DNA from 2 places in the Laceyella sacchari genome. Region 1 is predicted to be linked to the other one. Evidence: riboswitches for the same ligand, from Rfam matches in the RefSeq annotation. Region 1 holds a riboswitch; the other holds the start of a gene.

Evidence for each region. Region 1 has a riboswitch for lysine ahead of NYR52_RS01590 (amino acid permease). Riboswitches for the same ligand answer to the same signal wherever they lie in the genome.
Region 2: linked by a shared signal. The riboswitch ahead of NYR52_RS05320 (aspartate kinase) and the one ahead of NYR52_RS01590 (amino acid permease) in region 1 are both predicted to bind lysine.

What each region holds. Positions count from the first base shown of each region.
Region 1 covers NZ_CP103866.1:290,553-293,945, forward strand. The annotation lists gene glmS (glutamine--fructose-6-phosphate transaminase (isomerizing)) at 1-32, shown strand, start outside; gene NYR52_RS16685 (aminoglycoside 6-adenylyltransferase) at 113-295, shown strand; gene NYR52_RS01585 (LysE family translocator) at 342-947, opposite strand; lysine riboswitch at 1,219-1,407, shown strand; gene NYR52_RS01590 (amino acid permease) at 1,522-2,967, shown strand; gene NYR52_RS01595 (DUF2269 family protein) at 3,149-3,393, opposite strand, start outside.
Region 2 covers NZ_CP103866.1:1,057,166-1,060,558, reverse strand. The annotation lists gene NYR52_RS05325 (ABC transporter permease) at 1-643, opposite strand, end outside; gene NYR52_RS05320 (aspartate kinase) at 873-2,102, opposite strand; lysine riboswitch at 2,327-2,513, opposite strand; gene NYR52_RS05315 (AAA family ATPase) at 2,740-3,354, shown strand; gene NYR52_RS05310 (SCP2 sterol-binding domain-containing protein) at 3,388-3,393, opposite strand, start outside.

The DNA of each region.
Region 1 (3,393 bases):
GCAACTTGGCGAAAAGTGTAACGGTCGAATAATAAAAAATGATGAATCAAAAAATCCCTTCAGATATGATTATCTGAAGGGATTTTTTGATGGAGATCGCACATGCTGTGTTATGTTGGCATGTTATGATATCTCCTATTTTGTCACTGGTCTTGACTCATTTAAAGAGAATGATTTTTGGCTGGATGCATTTGGCCATCGCCTGCTTATGAAAAAGCCGGAAGACTTGGCTATCCTTATCCAAGTTATGATGAAGTCATTACCACGAATACAGAGGAAATCTTACATTTTTTAAACTGATTGCGTTGAAAAAGGGGTTCACCTTGAGCGAGTGGGTCGGCTTATTCGTTGAAAATGAAGTGGCTTACACCCCGGATGAGGAAGCTGGCGCCATAGACGGCTAGGAGCAGGCTCGCTCCTCGCATAAAGATTTGCAGAAAGGTGGGTTTGACAAAATGCCGACAATGGCTGACCACAAAGGAGAGCAAGGAGTTCCACAGACAGGAGCCAAGCAGGAGCCAAGCAAAAGCGGAACAGATGAAGTCAATGGATTGTTGACTGATGCTACTGTAGATGCCAAGCCAAGACAACAGATCACTGGGGTTGATCAAGCCAAGACAAAATCCTTTCATCATCGCTGAAACCGGATCTGGAAAGGAAACGGAAAGCAACGAGACGGTCAAGTTGGAACGCAGGCCCAATTGAATGAGGAAAAGCCCACCGATGATGGAGAAGATGGCGCGTACCCATTCATGTACAAGCCAATCTGACACCCCATACAACAGAATGAGCATGAAAAACAGATTGGAAAAAACGTCACCCAATCCTACCAGCCATGACAAATAAAACCCCCGATTCATGCCAAGTTTGATCATTTCCAGGTTGGCTGGTCCGACGGGGGTGGACAAGGCCAAACCCAGCAGCAAAAAATGAAACCAACTTTCCATCAGCGTTTCTCCCATCCGCTTCGCTTGATTAAACTACTACATGGTATGCTTTTACGTGCCGGGACTTGCCTTTATTGAACTAGATGCAAGCTTGATAAGCTTTCATGCCGTTTTTTCACTTGCAGACAAATAAGGCAGACGTTTGGTTGAGATTATTAAATGGTTTTAGTATGTTTTACCTGTATAATTACATTGAAAAATGACAAAGGTTAGCTTATACTCGTTACATATGAACCAGAAATCGAATAGGTAAACCCTCATCGGATCTCTTCGGTGAGGTAGAGGTCGCGGTTTTTATGAGTAGTTGATTGGAGACACAGAGAAGTCGGCGAAAATCAATGAAAGGAAAGACCGCCGAAGCTTCATTGTGTTCTCTGATCAATGAGGCTGGGGCTGTGCTCGAATAGGGGCAGCACTGTCACATTTGCCTGCCAAGCAAATGTGTTGCGCTATCTTGCGGGGATTTGGTGTGGGTATGGTAATATGCCGTCCAAATCAGGTGCATCGTCATTGGGCGGTATTTTTATTATCCTGACCACCTCGCCATACTATAACAGTAGAGAGGTGTTTTTTCATGAGCAGAGGAAAATCGGGTGGCGATTTGAAACGCGACTTAAAAGCCAGGCATCTGATGATGATTGCCATCGGCGGCTCCATCGGGACAGGGGTCTTTTTGGCCAGCGGCTCCGCGATTCAACAAGCGGGCCCTGGAGGGGCGTTGGTCGCATACATGGCCATTGGTATGATGGTGTACTTCTTGATGACCAGCCTGGGGGAGTTGGCCACCTATATGCCAGTCTCCGGCTCCTTCAGCACATATGCCAGCCGTTTTGTTGACCCGGCCTTCGGTTTCGCTTTGGGTTGGAATTATTGGTACAATTGGGCGATCACCATTGCAGTGGAATTGTCGGCAGGCTCGATTATCATGAAATATTGGTTCCCTGATTCGCCTGCCATCTTATGGAGTGCGTTGTTTCTGGCGCTGATGTTCGCCTTGAATGCGTTATCGGTCAAAGGATATGGTGAATCGGAGTATTGGTTTTCCTTCATCAAAGTGGCAACAGTGATCATTTTTATTGTGGTCGGTTTGTTGATGATTGTCGGCATTCTGGGTGGACAAGCCGTCGGCACCAAGAACTGGACGGTGGGAGAGGCACCATTTAGCGGCGGGTTGATGGGGATCATCAGCGTATTTATGATTGCTGGTTTTTCATTCCAAGGGACGGAACTGGTCGGCGTGGCCGCGGGAGAGAGTGAGAACCCAAGCAAAAACGTGCCGCGGGCGATTCGGCAAGTGTTTTGGCGGATCTTGTTGTTCTATGGTTTGGCGATTTTGGTGATTGGCACAATTCTTCCGTATACGCATCCGAACTTAGCCGGTGGAGATGTAGATGCTATCGCCAAAAGTCCGTTCACACTGGTGTTTGAACGCGCTGGTTTCGCCTTTGCCGCTTCCGTGATGAATGCGGTGATATTGACGTCTGTCTTGTCCGCTGGCAACTCGGGGATGTACGCTTCCACAAGAATGTTGTGGATGCTGGCTAAAGAAGGGAAGGCGCCAAAGATTTTTGCCAAACTGACGAAAAATGGCGTGCCGATTTATGCGTTGTTGGCTACGGCGTTGATCGGGGGATTGGCTTTCCTCGCTTCGTTGGTTGGGGAAGGGACGATCTACATTTGGTTGCTGAACGCGTCCGGCATGACCGGTTTTATCGCATGGCTGGGAATTGCGATTAGCCACTACCGTTTCCGCCGTGCCTATGTGCGTCAAGGAAGAGACTTGGCCGACCTGCCATACAAAGCCAAGTGGTTCCCGTTTGGGCCGCTGTTTGCTTTTACCCTCTGCTTGATCGTGATTGTGGGACAAAACTACCAAGCATTGTTGGGACAAACGATTGACTGGTATGGGCTGTTGGTTTCATATATCGGTATTCCTGTGTTCTTGGCCTTTTATCTCGGTTATAAATGGACGAAGAAAACCAAGCTCATCCCATTGGATAAATGCGAGTTGGATGATTGATTAGACAAGCTGCACACGACAAGATAATAATAACAACCCCGGTGCGAACGAAGTGTTCCGCTGGGGTTTTTTTGTAAGCGGACTAGATGGCAATGGAGAGCGACGCAAGAAGGACGTCTGCCCTGTTTGTAGCGGCAAATAAAAAGCTTCATGACCAAATAGCCATGAAGCTTTTGCTTGTTTATGCCAATTTGACGGTGGCGAAGAAGATCAGTACCGCCATCAGCAATAGTGATATATAAAGCAACATGATGTATCGCTTGATGATAGACTCCGCTTTTGCGCTCTCGATGCCGCTGGTTTGCACTTGATTCAGCGCCTTGCGGCCGTAAATGACGACAAACAAGATGAACAAAAGGACAACCACGCTGCCGAGACGCTCTTTGACGATCAGCCACAGCGGCATCTCACCGTCCACTTGCATCA
Region 2 (3,393 bases), 770 kb from region 1:
GAGGAGGCAACCCTTTGGCTCTGGCCGTACGCACATAATCTTGTGTCAAAACCTCAACCATGCTCGACCGCATCAGCCGAGTCACGCTAGCCAGAGGGAATGCTGCCAGTGCGATTGTCGGCATCACAGTAGACGCAAATCCTTCCCACGTGGCCACCGGCAAAAGTTCCCACTCGACCCCCAAATATTTTTGCAGTATCGGGGCCAGCACAAAGCTAGGCACAGAAATCCCTAACACCGCCACCATCATGGAGAAATAGTCCAGCAACCTGTTTTGTCTGAGTGCAGCCAAGACACCCAAAGCAAGACCCGCCACAACCGCTACCAACAACGCTTGCGCCCCCAACTGGGCCGAGACAGGAAAGCCTTCCGCCACAATCTCATTAATCGTGCGGGTTTCATATTTGAAGGAAGGGCCCAAATCCAGCATCACCAGATTTTTCATATAATGGATATACTGAACGGGCAGCGGATCATCCAATTGGTAGTATGCATACAAGTTACGCAACACTTCTTCGGGAAGTTTCTTTTCATTGCTGAACGGATCACCTGGAATCGCTTTCATCATCATGAATGTGACCGTCGCGATCACCCAGAGTGTCAACACCATCTGTAACAATCGGGACATCACATATTTGACCAACACCAACACCCCCTAAAACAAAAATAGATAGATCGATTCAATTATTTTAATCATCACCTAAACAATGATTTTCAGTCAATAAATAATTTTATCATTAATCAGTTTATTATAATTCCACTTAGCTTTCTCAGCGGAATAGGGATACTGATCTACTCCGGTCTATTATATGAGATGAAATTACAGAATAGAAAAGGCAGTCCGCCCTCCCCAGACAGACTGCCTCGCTTGTCTACACCTTCACTTCGATCCGGTCCAAACCAAACGCCGAATGTAGGCGGCGCGCCCCTTCCAGAGCCTGCTCCCGCTCCACTACGCAGGAAATTTTAATCTCGGAAGTGGAAACCATTTTCACCCGAATGCCCGCTTCGCTTAACGTGGCAAACATCTTGGCCGCTACGCCCGGGCGAGCCATCATCCCCACGCCCACCGCGGAAACCTTGGCCAATCCCCCTTCATACAAAATCTTGGCAAAGTCCAACTCACTTTGCGCCGCCTCCAATACCTGCCGCGCTTCCAAGCCTTCTTCTTCATTCACGCTGAAAGCCACATCAACCCGTTCATGATCATGTTCGCTCTGAACGATGATGTCCACATTGATATGCGCCTCGGCCAACAATCCAAACAGCCGCGTTAACGTTTCTTCATGATTCGGCAATCCCAACACCTTGATTCGTGCTACTTGCAGGTCGTGTGCGATGCCGCTGACATGATGCGAGGTTTCCATCTCATTTTCCCCCTTAATCCAAGTGCCTGATTCATTGACAAAGCTAGAGCGCACCACTAATTTCACCTTATTCCGCAACGCGGCTTCCACCGAACGGGGATGAAGCACGCCCGCCCCCAAGTGAGCCAGTTCCAACATCTCTTGGTATGAAATCTCATCCATCTTCTGCGCCGCCGGAATTACGCGGGGATCTGCCGTATACACGCCTTCGACATCTGTGTAGATTTCGCAATAATCGGCTCCCAGAGCAGCCGCCAATACAACGGCCGTCGTATCTGAGCCGCCCCTTCCCAATGTCGTGATCTCCCGTTGAGAAGAAATCCCTTGAAACCCGGCGACGACCACAATTTCCCCTTGATCCAACGCAGTAGTGATCGTCTCCGTATCCACATCATGAACCATCGCCCGGCCATGGACACAATCGGTGGTAATCCCTGCTTGCCAGCCAGTAAGCGAACGAGCTTTCAATCCTTTCCGATGCAAGGCCATGGTTAATAACGCGATGCTCACTTGTTCGCCTGTCGCAAGCAACATATCCATCTCACGGGGAGAAGGGTGTGGATGAATCTCTTTGGCCATCCCAACCAATTGATCCGTGGATTTTCCCATCGCCGACACCACTGCCACACAACGCTTCCCTTGTTCATAGGTACGAGCTATGATCTCTGCCACGGCTTGAATCCGTTCAATGCTTCCTACCGAGGTACCGCCAAACTTTTGCACCACGATGCTCATGCTTACTCTCCTCTCGATTCTGCATAGTCGGCTGGGGCTTGACCGGCAAAGCAAACTGACCCCTAAAAGCGGCGGACAAACCGGTTTTCCATAAACCGATGGCTAAAAAAACCGCAGATATGAATCAGACATGACCCAGAAAGGCCTGTAAAAAAACAGAAAAGGCCACAGCAGAGAATCGCTCGCTGTCGCCTTTGTTTTTTTTGCTCCAGCTCGCTCATCTACTGCGGATTAGCGCTTCACAAAAGCAACCCATGTACTTTTGTGACAGTCCTGTTCCTGTTCGGATACAGTCCCAGCCTGCTTTCTGTCGGGTCTTCCAGCAAACTTCGGCGGCGTTTCCCTTTCCTTGTCCATCAACGGCCCGTCCTCCGAACAAGTACTCATGAAACCCGCGCCTCTACTCCACAATGAGTGGCGAGAATTCAAATAAAATATTAATTTTTATGATATTAACACAGCTCGATCCAAATTGGCAAGGGCGAAAAAAACATTTGCGCAAAACATTTTCACACTGATTCTTTATGATAAACATATAAATCACAATATATTTGAGGGATGAAGCGGATGATCAAATATCCTCGCACACGCCATTTGTCGGGACTGCAACCCGAACTGGCTTGGCGGGAAGCGGGAGATGTTGGTGCAACTCGTCCGGCATAACGGTTTGCCACTATGTTTTTTTGAAAAGCCTGACCCCGAGAAGGCGGTGGTTGGCACCAGCTGGCAGATCCGCCTCGATTGGGTTGCCATGTTGACCGAAGCTGATGTGCGCGGGCGAATTTGCCCGGACCAAGCGGAATTATTGGATCGGATCGACGACTTGCTATATGACGATACTGACTTTGAAATCATCCGGATCTCCCAGTCGTTTCTTTGGATCGCATTCGGCAGCCGCATCCCCCCTACAGCCAATCAGAGGGAAGTGGTTCGCCTTGCCAAAGATGAAGCCAAATACCGGCTACGACGAAAACAACCATTTATCTGGAACGCCACCAATCTTTGTCGGCATTTGCGCGTACCACTTGTAGATCTATTCGCATCCTATAGTGCGCATGTTAGCATCGTGTATATCGTGTATATCGTGTATATCGTGTATATCGACGCGTCGCTTGCGCTGTTGTTGTCCCGTAATCGCGACCGGAAACAGGCCGTTCCCGCAGCAACGATCCGCAAGCTGATGCAAAGATTAGAGGTTTCTGCAGCCGAAGAAGCGCACCAAGTAAGGTGGATCGAAAGCAAACAAGCCTGACTCCCTATGGAAGCCAGGCTTCTCTTTCACCCGTTAGCT